3 regions of the Porphyromonas levii genome follow, and region 3 is predicted to be linked to each of the others. Evidence: riboswitches for the same ligand, from Rfam matches in the RefSeq annotation. Region 3 holds a riboswitch; each other region holds the start of a gene.

Region 1 (5,738 bases), on a different contig from region 3:
GTAGCTTCGAGGCACAAGGCGGTATGTGGCCACCACACTGCGTGAAGTATAGTGTGGGTGCAGCGCTTTGGGAGCCGCTTATGGAGGCACTAAGAGTGGGACAAGGCCCAGTGCACTTCATAGAGAAGGGCGTACGGAAGGAGCTAGATGAGTACAGCGCTTTCGCAAAAGGGTACCCTACCCTTCTCGACAAGGCTAAGGAGGTTTTCCTATGTGGCATAGCAGGGAATGTATGTGTACTCTATACCTTGAACGACCTTGTAAAGCATGGGTTAGGGCAAAAACTCACGGTCATCACCGATGCAGCACCTAGCCTTGACGACGGCACTGCTTTGAAAGATACGATTAAAGAGAGTGGCGTAGGCGTAATAACACTAGAGGATTTTTAGGATATAAGAAATATGAGTTGGTTTGATTGTAAGATTACATACGAGAAAGAGATTAACCAGTCAGGCAAGATGCGTAAGGTGAGTGAGAGCTACCTTATCGATGCAGAGACTTTTACCGATGCGGAGGCTCGTATGGCCGAAGAGATGAATGGCAGGGGTAGCTTTGTAATGGATAGCGTAAAAAAAGTACGCCTCTACGACCTATTCATCGATGATAAGAGCGAACGCTACTATAAGTGCAAGGTAGGCTTTATCACACTAGACGAGAAGGCAGGTGTGGAGAAAAAGAAGTACGTACAGATGATTGTGCAAGCGGATGATATTGATCACGCTCTAGAGAACCTCCACAAGGGGATGCAAGACACACTAGGCGAGTATGACGTAGCTAGTGTATCCGAGACGCTCTATATGGATGTATTCAAGTATCAGATAAAAACAGAGGGATAAGTCGTGGATATTAAGGAACGACTGGAAGCCCTACAACAGGAGCTACCAGAGACCACTAAGCTAATAGCCGTATCCAAGTACCACACCCAGGAGGAGGTACTAGAGGCATACGAAGCCGGACAAAGGCGCTTCGGAGAGAATCGTGTGCAGGAACTACTTCCGAAGTACGACGCTCTGCCTAAAGATATTGAGTGGCACTTGATAGGCACACTGCAGCGTAATAAGGTAAAGTATGTGGTACCCTTCGTGCACATGATTCACAGTATCGATAGTGAGAAGCTACTTCAGGAAGTGGAGAAGGAGTGTATCAAGCAGGGGCGAAAGTACCTCCCTGTATTACTGCAGATACATATATCTGGAGAGGAGACCAAGCATGGATTTTCGCTAGAAGAGCTACAAGAACTAATCAATAGCGATCGCCTTAGAACCTACCAGCATGCTCAGATATCAGGCATCATGGGTATGGCTTCGCTGACAGACGATATGGAGCAGGTCGAGCGCGAGTTTGCACAGATGAAAGCACTCTTCGACGACCTACGTACTGGTGCTTTCAGTGAAAGCTCACACTTTACTGAGCTCTCAATGGGTATGACACACGATTATCCTATTGCCGTAAAGCATGGTGCAACCATTATTAGAGTAGGCAGCGCAATTTTCGGTTAATTTATAGATTAGAATAGACAACATATCGGATATTTTCCTACTTTTGTGGTGTAGTATTATAAGACATAGCTAGAGATAAAGTTTTATGAATGAGATAGACAACCCTTTTAACCTCGAGGAAGAAGACCTCGATTGGTACGACGAAGAACTTCTCGAGTTTGTCAGAGAAGAGACAGCTGAGATAGAAAGTATCACAGAGCTCTTGGATCAGGATATCTTGTATCTCTACGAGCTTTGGGAAGAGTACACAGAACAGCTAGATGGCGAGGAGGAAGTCGTAGAGGTAGAACCCGAAGACTTCCACGAATATGCGCTTAAGAGTGCAGCTGAGGACGAACAAGACATCTCCATATCTGTGGAGGACATGGTGCTACTCATCCAGTTGCAACAAGAGTTCGACGTCTCTCTCGAAGAGGACGATGACGAGTAGGATTAGTATTTATTTTAATAGTTAGATGTTATGAGTAAGATTAAAGGTTTTCTAAGTGTAAGTATAGTTACCATCGGTTTGATACTGAGTGGTTGTGGTGCTAGTAATTCTCTAAAGGGCGCTGGTATCGGTGCCGCAGCAGGTGCCGCTATCGGTGCTGGCATAGGTAGAGTAGCTGGCAATACTGGTATAGGTGCTATCATAGGCACAGCCATAGGTGGTGCGGCTGGTGGTATCATTGGCAACCAAATGGATAAGCAGGCGAAAGAGCTAGAGCAGCAGATTCCTGATGCTACTGTAGAGACCGTGAATAATGGTGAGGCCATCCGTGTTACATTTGATAGCGGTATCCTCTTCCCAGTAAACTCTAGTACGCTTAACGCTAGTTCGCGCGAAGCACTTCGCAAGTTTGCTGAAAACATGAATGCCAACCCTGATACGGACATCAAGATTGTGGGTCATACCGACAAGACTGGTAGGTATGAATACAACATGCAGCTATCCCGTGAGCGTGCGATGAGTGTACTCAACTTCCTCCGTGCGCAGAGGGTAGAGAGCGCTCGTATGATGGGTGAAGGTGTAGGTCCAGATCAGCCAGTCGCCATGGGCGATAGCAAAGCTGACCTAGCTAAGAACCGCCGTGTAGAGATCTTTATCCTCCCCAATGCCAAGATGATTAAGGAGGCTAAGGAGGCTGCTAAGAAGTAAGCAGACACACGCTAGACATACATTTTATATACCCCCTCGGTAGATTGGTTAGTGCCAACCTACCGAGGGGATTCTTTGTAACTTTGGATAGGGATACAAAAATAAATCGTTACCTTTGTGGTGCTATAAACAAGACGGAGGTAAGGGAAACTGGTGGAAATCCAGTACAGTACCCGCTGCTGTAAGTCTCAGTAATACTCTGCTATACACACATAAGCCACTGCCTACTAGAGGGTGGGAAGGCGTCGTAGAGTGAGACGAGTCAGAAGACCTACTTCGGCTCTGTTACATCTAGTATATTTTTTGTTGAACCATTACTTTCGGGAGTTAAAGTTATGACCAATCCTATCAAGTACATCATCAAGCGCGATGGAGTCCAAGAGGCGTTCGTCCCTACCAAGATAGAGAACGCCATCCTAAAGGCCTACGTAGCGGCAGGCTACACCGACCATTTCGTGGAAGTCAAGTCGGCTACACTTAAGATTCTTAGCCGTATAGATAAAGATGTGATATCCGTGGAGGAGGTGCAGGACATTGTGGAGAGTGAACTCATGCACTTCAATCCTGATGTAGCCAAGCGCTACATCCTTTACAGGGAGTGGCGCAATACTGAGCGACAGAAGAAGACAGCTCTGAAGCAATCATTGGATGGTATCGTAACTATTGACAACAACGATGTCAACCTCAGCAATGCCAACATGAGTAGTCATACCCCATCAGGACAGATGATGACTTTTGCATCGGAAGTAACTAAGGACTACACCTATCGATACCTACTCCCTACCAAGTACGCCGAGGCGCACCGTAGGGGTGACATTCATATCCACGACCTAGACTACTATCCTACCAAGACGACCACCTGCGTGCAGTACGACTTGGCAGACCTATATGAGCGAGGATTTCACACCAAAAATGGAGGCATCCGTACCCCCCAGAGTATTCAAAGCTACGCCACACTGGCAACCATCGTATTCCAGACCAATCAGAACGAACAGCATGGTGGACAAGCCATACCAGCTTTCGACTTCTTCATGGCACCTGGAGTGTATAAAACCTTCGTGAAACATGTGGCGGATCTACTACAATTTGCACTCCAGACGGTAGACGAAAGCGTGGATATAGAGTCTAAAAAGGCTAGAGAGCTAGTAGCCCAACACCTACACTCCATACTCCCCTCTTCTACCGAAGTCGATCATCTGCACGAGGCGATATGCGAGGAGTATTATGAGCACCTTAATCGTCGCCTTCTTGTGAAGGTCATCGAGAAAGCCATAGAAAGGAGCCGACGCGATACCCATCAAGCCATGGAGGGCTTTATCCACAACCTCAATACCATGCACTCTAGAGGTGGTAATCAGGTGGTATTTAGCTCGATTAACTATGGCACCGATACTTCTCCCGAAGGTCGGATGGTAATGGAGGAGCTTATGAAAGCGACCATAGAGGGTTTGGGTGACGGCGGAGAGACCCCCGTCTTCCCTATTCAGATATTTAAGGTAAAAGAGGGCATCAACTATTCCGATGCAGACTACGAACTAGCGCTGAAGAACTTCGATAAGGCGCTGGCAGGGGAAGTATTCTTCTCTTGTCCCAACTTCGACCTCTTCCTACGTGCCTGCGATACTACAGCCAAGGCACTTTTCCCCAACTTTGTCTTCCTCGATAGCACGTTCAATCGTCACGAATTGTGGCGAGAGGACGACCCAAAGCGCTACAAATACGAAATAGCTACAATGGGATGCCGCACGAGGGTATTCGAAAACCTCAATGGCGAGAAGACCTCTATAGGCAGAGGCAACCTCTCATTCACCACCATCAATCTCCCAAGACTTGCGATTGAAGCCATGCGCTATGCCGAGGAGCACTCCACGCTCCATACCGACCAAGGTACACTGAGGAGCATGGCGGTAAATAAACTATTCGAGAGCCTACGCGACCTAGCCCGACTAGTGGGAGAGCAGCTCTATACCAGGTATGAATTCCAAAGAAGTGCCCTGGCACGCCAATTCCCCTTCATGATGGGCAACGATGTATGGAAGGGAGGTGCCGCCCTGCGCCCCAATGATAAGGTAGGCGATGTACTCAAGAGTGGCACACTCGGCATAGGTTTTATCGGAGGGCACAATGCCATGTACGCTATCTACGGAGAAGGTCATGGCACCAACGATCAGGCGTGGGAGACCCTCAGACAGTGCCTAGTAATCCTCAACGAAGTGGCTGGAGAATTAAAGGAGAAATATCACCTCAATTACTCTGTCCTAGCAACACCGGCAGAAGGATTATCCGGACGCTTTACCCGAATGGATAGGAAGCGATACGGGATCATAGAGGGCGTAACCGACAGAGACTACTACGTCAATTCTTTCCACGTAGATGTCAAGGAGCAAATCACTATTGCCGAGAAGATAAAGCGTGAAGCACCATTCCACGCACTCACTGGTGGCGGACACATTACGTATATAGAGCTCGATGGTGAGGCGAAGAAGAATGTGCGTGCTATCTCCAAGATAGCAAAGCTAATGAAGGAGCAAAACATTGGCTATGGCTCTATTAACCACCCAATAGACACATGCCAAGAGTGCCACTACAAAGGTATCATCTACAGTAAATGCCCAATCTGTAAGAGCGAACATATTCTGAGGATGAGGCGCATCACTGGGTACCTTACTGGAGATCTGAGCTCGTGGAACTCCGCTAAGCGTGCGGAGGAAAAAGACCGCACCAAGCACCACTAACAAGTACACCAACGCCCATCCGACACAGTCTGGCAAGATGAGTCTGAGAATATTGAATATTATGCCCGAGACCATACTAGATGGCGAGGGGATTCGCTACTCTATCTACTTGGCTGGTTGTCGTCACAATTGCCCTGGCTGCCATAACCCCGAGAGCCATAATCCCCTAGCGGGAGAGGTGGTGACCAAGGAGATGATAGAGCAAATCATAGAGGAGATTCAAGAAAATCCTATGCTAGATGGCGTCACCTTTAGTGGTGGAGATCCCCTCTTCAACCCAGAAGAATTTCTGCCACTACTTCGGACCATCAAGCAACGCACACAGATAAATATCTGGTGCTATACAGGCTTTACCTACGAAGCTAT
Region 2 (5,738 bases), on a different contig from region 3:
CTAAAAGGTACAGAAGCACGGCATGAATATGATTTTTATACCGATGAGGAGTTACCTCATATCTTCACCCCATACTACCAAGCTACACCTCTGTCTGAGAATGATTCCCTCTTTGGCTCTATGCGAGGGCGGAATGTGATGGTCATCATCATGGAGAGTATGGCGAGCGAGTACATTGGCTTTCTCAATCAAGGGGTAGAGGGGCATACAAGTAGGACTCCTTTTCTTGACAGCTTGCTTCCTCATACCCTATATGCTCGTTATGGTTTTGCCTCTGGCAAACGGTCGGTAGAGTCTTTCCCCTCTATATTTGTTTCACTTCCCTCTTTCGGTGGTACATTCAACGATAAAGATTGGGAAATGTCCAATTATCAGCACTTCAATAGCTTCGATACAGGACTTCCATTGGCTCTAAAGCGTGAGGGTTATACCCTTAAGTTTTACCATGGAGATAGTGAAGGCGCTATGGGATTTTTCCCATTTCTCCAAAAGCTTGGGGTAGACCAACAGTATACAGGAGACGACTATCTGGCTCAGCATCCCAATAGCAAAGGGGATATGTACAGTGAGTGGGGTATTCATGACTTGCCCTTCGAATTAGCAATGGCTAGTGATATGGATAATCTGAAGGAACCTTTTGGCGCCTTTTTCTTCTCTCTCTCTAATCACTATCCTTTCAAAGTGCCGAAGCAATTTAATGATCAATTTAAGGGCGGTTCTCTGCCAATACATAAGACAGCGGAGTATGCCGACTATGCCTTATGCCAATTCTTCGACAAAATTAAGGATGCTCCGTGGTTTCAAAATACGCTCTTTGTACTTACAGCGGATCATACCAACCAGACTGATCTCCCTGCCTATGACAATTTGGCAGGGCACGCAGCTGTTCCAATTGCTTTCTATGATCCTCAAGGTAAGCTGAAGAGTGAAATCAATGAGTACGTGGTGCAGCACGCCGATATCCTGCCTACGCTCCTCTATCTAACTGGGAACACTGAGCCAGTCCTGAGCTATGGTAATAATGTATTTGATAGGTCGGTAGAACACTTTGCGCTCAACTACTTTGGGGGGCAATACTTGCTCTTTACTAAAGATGCAACTATTGCAATGACCACAGCGAGTAATATAACAGCGACAAGCCCAGTGAAGCACCTGCAGACGGATGTAACGATTGAGCCTTCAGAAAAGACGGTAGAGCACTATTCTAATCTACTTCGTGCTATTGTCCAAGATTATAACCATAGGATATTCTCTACCTCATTTTCTGTGAAAGATGTTTTGCCAAAGGGAAAGGAGAGGTAGTCAATTCTCTTTTCGTATATACAATAAATAGTGTTACCTTTGTGGAGTAAGTTGTGGTGATGCTCGGAGATAGCCTATCTCAAGAGCATAAAAGGGAATCTAGTGGAAGTCTAGAGCAGTGCCCGCTACTGTGAGCTTCGTATCGCGTTTGGGGTAATCTACATAATGGTGTCACTGTCTGGTAACAGATGGGAAGGCGTCTCCAAATAGGAGCAAGTCAGGAAACCTGCCATTGCTATTTATTTGTACTCTCGGGGGCAAGAGTGCGTAATGTTGCATCCTCTTCGATTTTATGAAGAATAGCTTGTTGAGACCTATTTGGGTCGTTTGGACTTTGGTGCTGTCTTCGTGTCTCGCCACAGCTCAGGTCACTGTGCGTGGTCGGGTGAGTGACAAGGATGGGAAGGCTTTACAGGGAACCTTTATAAAAGTAGATGGTACTATTCGTGGCGTTGCTGATGCTGCGGGTGAGTATGCTATTGAGCTAACCAAGGGGCAATATAAGTTATCCGCCTACTTATTGGGGTTTGGAGAAAAGCAGCTAGTAGTAAGGGTGGGGGATAAGCCGATTAGGCAAGACTTTGTCCTGGAAGAGGACTACAAACTACTCCGAGAGGTCGTTGTCAGTGCTCCTACCTATAAGGAGGTAATGCAGAATAGTTCGTTCTCTGCCACGAGTATAGATGTCCATCCTCTTGTGGCATCGGTGAGCAATCTCAATAAGTTGGTCAACCAATCCTCAGGCGTAGTGATACGAGAAGAGGGTGGTGTAGGTTCGGACTTTGACCTCGCTATCACAGGGCTTAGTGGCAATGCCATTAGGTATTTCGTGAATGGCGTTCCGCTGTCTTCGCTTGGGAGTGGTGTGACGCTAGCGAATATCCCTATCAACCTTGTGGAACGCATGGAAATATATAAAGGGGTGGTGCCTCCTGAACTTGGGTTAGATGCCTTGGGTGGGGCGGTGAATATCGTGACAAAGAGTAGTCATGCAAATTATCTTGATGTCTCTGCAGAAGCAGGCTCATTCCACACATACGGAGCCGATGTGAACGGTCAGTATCAGCTCAATAGGAGTGGTCTCACCCTTAGGGGCATTATGAGTGTAAAGTCCTCCAAGAATGACTACTTAATGCGTGGCGTAGAGGTGTGGAATGAAGCTGCTTATGAGTATCAGTTGGGGGATTATCGTCGCTTTCACGATGGCTATAGATCTCTTTTCTCCCAACTTGAACTAGGTTTTACGGGTCGTACATGGGCAGACGAAGCTTTTGTAGGTATCTCATATACTAGTAGTGCTAGTGAGCTACAGACAGGATTTAGCCAAAACCTAGTGATAGGGCAGGCACACAGAGATCGTAGTGCTCTGAGGTTTTCAGGGAGGTATAGCAAGAGAGACCTATTTGTAGATGGGCTCTCCCTAAATCTATTCGCATCTCATACCAATGACCATATCTTATACACCGATACCGCTTATAGGCGTTATGCTTGGGATGGTAGTTATGTAGAGACGAATTATAGTGAGCTGATGCGGCGAGGGAAGATGATTCGGGCTACTGAACGCCCTACTGATGTACTACGTGCTAATATCGCCTATCAATGGTCACGAACAGGGACGGTCTCTTTCAACTATACGCTTACAGCGAATAAGAATAAGCGAACGGATCGCCTCGATGCCACCTTTATCCCTTCGGAAGATTATTTGGCAAGGCATATCTTGGGTGTTTCGTATGGGCAATATCTGTGGGATGATCGTATCAATACTACTCTATTCCTTAAAGATTATATCTTCCATGCAGAGGTAGAGCAGTCAGATTATTATTGGATTACGGGTGCCAATGAGGTGGAGCGTAAAGCTACAAAGAATCACCTAGGATATGGACTAGGCGTGAGAGCTACGTTATTCCCCGAGCTATCCCTTAAGGGGTCGTATGAAAGAGCGGTTAGGCTCCCATCTGCCAGGGAGTATATGGGTAACGGAGCCAATATCTATCCTAATCTACTCCTCCGACCAGAGCAGGCTAACAACTTCAATCTGGAGGTCTATGGGGCTTGGCGCTTTCAACCAGAGCATAAGTTATCCTATAAGGGCAACTTCTTTGTCCGTGATGTGCAGGACTATATCCACAGAGTGGTTTCGAGTGATACCGAGAGTAAGTATGAGAATGTAGGGGTTGCGCGTGTGATAGGAGGTGAGGCTGAGGTCGGTTACACCTATCAGCACTTATTAGACTTTTCTATGAATGCAACCTATATTGATGAGCGCAATAGATCTAAGACCAAACCCAATGGTCAGCTAGATATTACGTATGATAATAGGATTCCGAATAAGCCCTTTTTCTATACCAATGCTCTAGCAGCAGTAACGATGATGGAGCCCTTTGGGCTTAAGCATAGTTCGCTAAGGATAGATGGCTCTCTCTCATATACACACTGGTTCTACCTTACTTGGGCGGCTTTTGGTTTAGCAGAGTCAAAAGCCCTAGTGCCAAATCAGTGGAATACCAATGTGGGAGCCACCCTATCTTTGGCCGACAACCGATACTCCCTATCATTGCAGTGCAATAACCTCTTTGATAGAATCAATTACGATAACTATATGCTTCAGAAACCCGGGCGAGCCCTATTCTGTAAGTTAAAAGTATTTATTAACTAATTAATAACAATGAAGATGAAACGACTACCTATCTTTTCAGTGTTCTTAGCTCTGTTACTCGTCTTTGCTACAGGTTGCGATGACAGTAATAAGCCTAACCCTAAACCAACTCCTAAACCAACCCCAGAGGTTACTGGTATGGAGTATGACGTATGGATTGCCCTTGATGAGGGAACCTCTTCCGCTGCAAAGCAAGATGCTCATGCCGTGAGAAGGGTTGCCAGCCTTGAGACTGGGGAGTATGATATCAAAGGCAAGGGTGTTGAAACCTTAAGTTCAGAGATGACTCCTAATGCTATCTACCATGATGGCTACTATTATAGTGTATCACGTAAAGGGGACTTCGGTAAATACAAAATTACTGATGCTGACGTGAAGGTGGTGAAGAGGTTCCCACTTAAAGAGGTGCTAGACCGCCGCTTCTCTCACGTTTGGCTCGATACCAATACGCTTGTTCTCTTTGGCTCAGCTGGAGAGAAGCATGTTGTGAATTGGGTCAAGATCAACACCAATGATATGAAGGTGGTAGAGAAAGGTATCCTAGATCTGCCTGCACCAAAAAAGGGTGAACAATTCAATTCATCAGGTCTTGCTGGCTATCGTAAAAGTGACAATGTTATCTTGTATACATACGTTTACGATATAAATAAGAAGAAGGCGATGGATGCGAAGGCGAGAAAGGATTTTAATCTCTCTGTTATCGACGCCAAGACGATGAAGGTCGTAAGTACTAGTACCGAGACTCGTGCAGAGATGCCTGCATCAACTTCTTTTGGTGAAACGAGACAGAGCAAGGCTTTCTTTGATCAGCAGGGCAATTATTACCTAGCGTGTAATTCTGTCAATGCGGGCTCTAAGTCTACAACTCAGCAACATGGCTATATTCTTAGAGTTAAGGCGGGTGAAAAGGAGTTCGACAAGAGCTTCATCATTACGCTTAATGACAATAGCAAGATTGTGACGCTTCGTGAGCTTATGCCTAATGTTGCGCTAGCCTATCTCCAAAATCCACTCTATGCTACTGGAAAAGATGTCTGGAGTAGTAAGGATAATCCTTTCGTATTCTTCTGGTCAGTAATCAATCTTTCAACTGGAGCACAGACTCATCTAAAGGATATCCCATTTAGCACTGGTGGTAATTATGTAGAGCTAGCGGCTGTCTTTGAGGACTATGCTATCCTCGGAGCAAATACCAAGACGCAAACACAGTTTTATAAGTACGACTTCAAGAGCGGTAATATCACTCCTGGAGCTAAACTAAAGGAAGGATATTACGCTGACCGTATTGTCCCAATCAAGAAGTAAATCATGAAGGTCTGGTCTGGAGTACATAAGTGGTTGGGGGCATTGCTCGCTCCTATGATGTTTGTATGGTTCCTATCAGGGCTTGGTATGCTTTTCCTCGCTTTCCCAAAGCTGGGGGATCAGGACATAGTACACCGTGATACTATAGGTGGTGTACTGCCTAGTCTGCAACAGATACTGGCACAGGTGCCAGAAGGGGAGGAGCTAAAGCACCTTGAGCTTACGACACACTCAGGAGTACCTATTATCCAAGTAACTACAGACCAGCAGTCTTTACTATTTGTAGCTGACACCCTCTTCGCCCCTGTGGCGGAGAGCGGTGTTAGCTATTCTTATATCCAAGAGCAGGCAGGGCGGTGGAGTTCTTACCCAATCAAGTCGATAGATGAACTTTACCAATTGGATCCTTGGATTCCGTATAGTTCGCTTAAGGAGCATTTCCCTATCTACCGTATTAAGTATGATGATCCAGAGA
Region 3 (5,738 bases):
AGTGACCAACGTAGGTATCATCCTATACGTTGGTCACTATTCGTATTATCACTAAAATAATAAGTATATTTGCGTGGTGATTAGGTAGAATAAATACTTCAAACAATATAAGATTCAATTACGATGGCTAATATCGAGAATTTTGACTTTAGGGGCAAGCGCGTCTTTGTACGCGTAGACTTCAATGTGCCCATGGATGAGAATAAGAAGATTACCGACGATACCCGCATGCGTGCGGCACTGCCAACACTTCAGAAGATTCAGAAGGACGGCGGTCGCCTTATCATCGGCAGCCACATGGGTAGACCCAAGGGGGTAGATAAGCAGTTCTCTCTCGACTACATCCGTCCACACCTAGAGGAGCTATTGGGTACGCCCGTTAAGTTTGCCGACGATTGCGTGAGCGACGAAGCACTCCAGATGGCCAACGAGCTAAAGGATGGCGAGGTGCAACTCCTAGAGAACCTCCGTTTCCACGCCGAAGAGGAGGGTAAGGGCAATGGCAAGGCAGGGCAGCCTGCATTCACTGAGCGCCTAGCCAATATGGCAGACGTTTATGTCAATGACGCCTTTGGTACTGCACACCGTGCACATGCATCTACAGCGCTTATCGCAGACCATTTTGATGCCGACCACAAGATGTTCGGCTTCCTTATGGGTAAGGAAGTAGCTGCAGTAGAGCGCGTGATGGACAAGGTAGAGCGCCCATTCACCGCTATCATGGGTGGTAGCAAAGTCTCCAGTAAGATCGAGATTATCGAGAATCTAATGAATAAGGTAGACAACCTAATCCTCACCGGAGGCATGGTGTATACCTTTATGAAGGCTCGTGGGGGTAAGATCGGCAACTCTATCTGTGAGGACGACAAGCTCGACCTCGCGCTAGAGATAGAGCGTAAGGCTAAGGAGAAGGGTGTAAACCTAGTACTTGGCGTAGACTCTGTAATTGGAGACGACTTCTCCAACGACGCCAATACCCAAGTTGCAGATAGCAACAACATCCCTGATGGTTGGGAAGGTCTGGACATCGGCCCTAAGACACAGGAGAAGTTCGCTGCCGTTATTCGCGACTCCAAGACCATCCTGTGGAATGGCCCATTCGGTGTATTTGAGTTCGACACTTTCGCCAAGGGCTCAGAGGCAATGGCTAAGGTAATTGCCGAGACTACCGCTAAGGGCGCCTACTCTCTCGTAGGTGGTGGTGACTCTGTAGCGGCTGTCAATAAGTTTGGTCTTGCCGATCAGATGAGCTACGTATCTACAGGCGGAGGTGCCCTCCTCGAAGCCATTGAGGGCAAAGTACTTCCAGGCATCGCCGCAATCAATAGGAAGTAAACCGTAATAGCGCTATTACAAGAGGGTCTGATAAGGCATTTGCCTTGTCAGACCCTATTTTATGAACATATTTAAGACTTTTCCTTTGCTACTCCATTACGATTTAGCTAAATTTGCGGAGTAATTATGTTTAGGGAAACAATAGTAAGAAATGGATTACGGTATTCTTGACTTTATCCACCTCATTGGCTCGCTCGGCATCTTCCTCTACGGAATGAAGATAATGAGCGAAGGGCTACAAAAGGTGGCTGGCGACCGCATGAAGAGTATTCTCTCTGCAATGACCTCCAATCGTGTATTCGGTGTATTTACGGGTATTCTTATCACCGCACTGATACAATCATCCTCAGCGACTACGCTCATGGCCGTGAGCTTTGTCAATGCCAGCCTACTTACGCTAGCCCAGGGGGTCAGCGTCATTATGGGAGCCAATATAGGCACCACCGCTACTGCTTGGATTATCTCACTCTTAGGTTTCAAGGTAGACGTCAGTGCCTTTGCCATTCCCCTCATTGCCGTAGCGATACCATTTATCTTCTCCAAGAAAGCTAGGATGAACTCGTGGGGCGACTTCATGCTCGGCTTCTCGCTCCTATTCCTGGGGCTTCAGTTCCTCAAGGAATCTATGCCCGACCTTCAGAACAACCCCGAGGCGCTCTCATTTCTCCAGACCTATACCAACCTAGGCTTCGGATCGGTACTCATCTTCCTTCTTATCGGTACTATCCTCACCTTCATAGTGCAGAGCTCAAGCGCCACAGTCGCTATCACCCTCGTGATGTGTAGCCAAGGATGGATCCCCTTCGAGATGGGCGCAGCGATGATCTTAGGAGAGAATATCGGTACTACTATTACCGCCAACCTCGCTGCCCTTAGTGCCAATTACAATGCTAAGCGTGCCGCACTCTCACACACCCTATTCAATGTCTTCGGTGTGGTATGGGTACTCTTCCTTTTCTTCCCAGCTATCAACCTCGTTTCAGGTATTGTAGAGAGAATAGATGGCTATGACCCTCGCAACCTATTCCCTATGATTGCCGACCTCAATGCTCGGTTCCAGCCTGGCGACGTAGCCATGATAACGGGCAAAGACCCTATTTTCGATCCCGAGCTGAGTCGTTTGCAAGCCACCATACGTAGCTCTGCAGGCGCCATCAGTATAGGGTTGTCGCTCTTCCACACGATGTTCAACATCTCCAATACTCTAGTGATGATCTGGTTTGTGCCAGTCATCGTGAAGATATGCAATAAGGTTATCCACCCTTCCAAGAAGGCTGCCGAGAAAAAGGAGTATTCCCACCTACAGTACCTTTCTACACGTATGCTCTCCACAAGTGAGCTATCCTTGCTTCAGGTGAATAAGGAGATTGTCTCCTTCGCCGATAAGGGACTAGGCATGCTCCGAATGGTTCGCGAGCTGAGCAATATCCAAGAGCGAGATCAGTTTGAACTCGTCTTTACCCGCATCGATAAGTATGAGCGCATCTGCGACCGAGTGGAGATAGAAATCGTGCAGTATCTGACAGAGCTATCCCGAGGAGACCTGAGTGGAGAGTCACGCCACAAGGTTCAGAAGTACCTCCGTATAGCTAGCGAGATAGAGAGCATCGGGGACTCCTGCTTCGAGATAGCCCGCATCCTCCGACGTAAGCTCGATGATGGCATCAAGGAGAACCCAATCATTGCCGCACACCTAGGCGTACTTCATGAAATGCTCGAGAATATCCTCAATCACATGAAAGGCGTACTAGAGGACAATGAAGATAATGCTCAGGACATGCTACTTATATCTCAAGACCTAGAGAAAGCACTCAACATCAAGTATAAGTTCCTAGTTACTGAGAACCTAAAGGATCTGCAGGTCAATGCTTATCCATACCAAGACTCAGTCTACTACCTCGATATCATCGACGAATACGAGCGAATAGGCGACTACGCTGTCAATGTAGTAGAAGCATTTATCGGCGAAGAGAAGTAATCGCCAATGGTAATCGCCTCTTTTCAGGCACCAATTCCCCTCCTATAGAGTCCTTTCTAAAGCTCTGTAGGAGGGAAATTTGCATTGCGCAAATACACATTCATTCAATAATCTTAAAGTAAATTGGGAAGTTCCAGAAAATATATTACCTTTGCCAATACAAGAGATGGGGTAAGGGAATTTGGTGCACAAGTCCAAAGCAGTACCCGCTACCGTGATGCTTCCCCTATAGATTAGGGTATCGTGCTATTATAAGCCACTGAGCCGAAAAGGTGCTTGGGAAGGCAATAGTAGAGAAGAGCTAAGCCGGGAGACCTCCCCTTCAATTTGGTGCAATGCGCTTGCACAGAGAGCCGATGACGCCTTCCGGGTGTGGAGGTGCCGTCATTCCAAGGCAGTCGTAGCTGTCTTTCTTTCTCTTTGTAGGTGTTGCGCCCCAAGCGAGTGATAAAGTTTAGTACAACGACAAAAGAAAAGAAAGGCATGAACAAGTATTTCGACAATCTAGCACTCCGCATCGGAGCTTTGTCTCTGATGCTCTTCGCGCTTGCTACCAGCTGCACTCCTAGCAATGACCGACCAACACCAGAGCCGATAAATCTTGAGCCTCCGACTGTGTATGTCATTAATTCAGGCGGTAAGGGCAAAGCTAATGCATCTATAGATGCGTATGCGCCAGACAGGAAGAGGCTTATAAGAGAAGTTTTCAACAAGACGAATGGTATTAAGCTCGGCGATACAGCACAAAGCGGATCCTTCTTTGGCAACGACTTGTACATAGTGGTTGGCAACTCTAATGTCATCTATAGGCTAAACCCTAAGACGATGAAGCGTACCGGTCAGCTCGAGATTGAGAGCCCGCGGTACATCTACTTCGTAAGTTCCGACAAAGCGTACGTGTCTCACTTGGGTTCGGGCGATATCACAATCTTCAATCCCCGGACGATGGAGACAACCGGAAAAATCACTACTTATCAGTCTGCTATTCACGGTGCTGGGAAGTTCGACCTCAGTACGGAGGAGTGGCTAAAAGTAGACGACAAGCACGTACTCGTGAGCTGCTGGAGCAACAATAGCAAGGTACTACTTATCGATACGACTCAGGACAAAGTGGTCAAGGAGATTGAGGTAGGTCTACAACCCAAGAGCATGGACATGGATAAGAATGGTAAGGTATGGGTACTCTGTGAAGGTCAGTCTTGGGTGGGTAAGAACCCTACCATCTGGACGATTGACTCCAAGGTCAACTATGCCGCACATCAGGTTGGTGGGGGGATTACGAAGTTTAAGGATCTTATGTATCCTGCGACTTCGCACCTCAGGATGAATTTCGCTAAGGATGCTTTCTACTTCTTCAATGCACCACACATCTTCAAGATGAGCATTACAGACAAAGAGATTCCGGCTACACCTTTCATCAATATGCCATCTAATTGTAATACCTATTCTCTGGCTGTAGCACCAAATGGCGACCTTTACATCGGAGACAGTAAGGACAACAAACAAGAGGGCACAGTATATAGGTACTCCGCAGATGGTCAGAAGCTCGATAGCTTCTCAGTGGGGGTACTGCCCATCGACTTCGTATTTTACGTCAAGAAATAATTAATCCCAATGAGGCTCTTGCTAGCCATATTTAGTATCGCGTTCCTCGCACTTCCCACAAGTGCAGAGGAGCGTGATACTTTATTGATACAACAGCAGTACAACCTCTCGGAGCTAGAGGTAGTCAGCCGAAGACCGCTCAGCCAAATAGGTGTGATGCAGAGCAAGATAGCGCCACTCGTACTCCACGATAATATTGCGCTCTCTCTGGGAGACGTCCTCACCTACGGAAGCGGTATATTCGTAAAAGAACAAGGGCGTGGGGCACTCAGCACCGTCTCCTTTCGTGGTACAGCTGCCAGCCATACCCGCGTAGACTGGAATGGGGTGGCACTCAATTCACCTACGCTTGGATTTACCGACTTCAGCCTTATACCGAGCTACTTTGTCGATAATGCCGCACTCCTGCACGGCTCTAGCTCTATCAGCCAAGGGGGTGGCGGACTAGGTGGTGCCGTGGTGCTTAATACCGACCTCTCTAAGCTCCCTCACGGGCATCTACTCACCTACACACAGGGCATTGGCTCCTACAAAACCTTCGATGAGTACCTGCGCTACACGTACAGTGGCGAGCAGTGGCAGAGCAGCACCCGTCTCGTAGCCGCCTCTAGCCGCAACGACTTCATCTACACCAATAAAGATGAGTGGGCTGATATCAAGGACGAAGAGGGGAATATCCTGAGTTCGTACCACCCTCGCGAGCGGAATAGCAATGGTGCCTTCCGAGATTTCCACCTACTTCAAGAGCTAGCCTACCAGCCTAATCCCGCCCACCGGATAGGGCTTTCCCTATGGGGCACAAGTAGCTATAGGCAACTAC

Evidence for each region. Region 3 has a riboswitch for cobalamin ahead of IX315_RS04275 (DUF5074 domain-containing protein). Riboswitches for the same ligand answer to the same signal wherever they lie in the genome.
Region 1: linked by a shared signal. The riboswitch ahead of IX315_RS05750 (anaerobic ribonucleoside triphosphate reductase) and the one ahead of IX315_RS04275 (DUF5074 domain-containing protein) in region 3 are both predicted to bind cobalamin.
Region 2: linked by a shared signal. The riboswitch ahead of IX315_RS04805 (TonB-dependent receptor) and the one ahead of IX315_RS04275 (DUF5074 domain-containing protein) in region 3 are both predicted to bind cobalamin.

What each region holds. Positions count from the first base shown of each region.
Region 1 is NZ_JADRGN010000021.1:8,392-14,129, forward strand. Features, by position in the region: gene IX315_RS05725 (isochorismatase family protein) at 1-389, shown strand, start outside; gene IX315_RS05730 (DUF4494 domain-containing protein) at 402-836, shown strand; gene IX315_RS05735 (YggS family pyridoxal phosphate-dependent enzyme) at 840-1,499, shown strand; gene IX315_RS05740 (hypothetical protein) at 1,585-1,929, shown strand; gene IX315_RS05745 (YiaD family glycine zipper/OmpA-like lipoprotein) at 1,960-2,637, shown strand; cobalamin riboswitch at 2,739-2,930, shown strand; gene IX315_RS05750 (anaerobic ribonucleoside triphosphate reductase) at 2,973-5,372, shown strand; gene nrdG (anaerobic ribonucleoside-triphosphate reductase activating protein) at 5,410-5,738, shown strand, end outside.
Region 2 is NZ_JADRGN010000015.1:38,881-44,618, reverse strand. Features, by position in the region: gene IX315_RS04810 (LTA synthase family protein) at 1-1,302, shown strand, start outside; cobalamin riboswitch at 1,340-1,550, shown strand; gene IX315_RS04805 (TonB-dependent receptor) at 1,595-3,958, shown strand; gene IX315_RS04800 (hypothetical protein) at 3,974-5,263, shown strand; gene IX315_RS04795 (PepSY-associated TM helix domain-containing protein) at 5,267-5,738, shown strand, end outside.
Region 3 is NZ_JADRGN010000013.1:13,142-18,879, forward strand. Features, by position in the region: gene IX315_RS04265 (phosphoglycerate kinase) at 124-1,335, shown strand; gene IX315_RS04270 (Na/Pi cotransporter family protein) at 1,487-3,313, shown strand; cobalamin riboswitch at 3,465-3,650, shown strand; gene IX315_RS04275 (DUF5074 domain-containing protein) at 3,797-4,918, shown strand; gene IX315_RS04280 (TonB-dependent receptor) at 4,928-5,738, shown strand, end outside.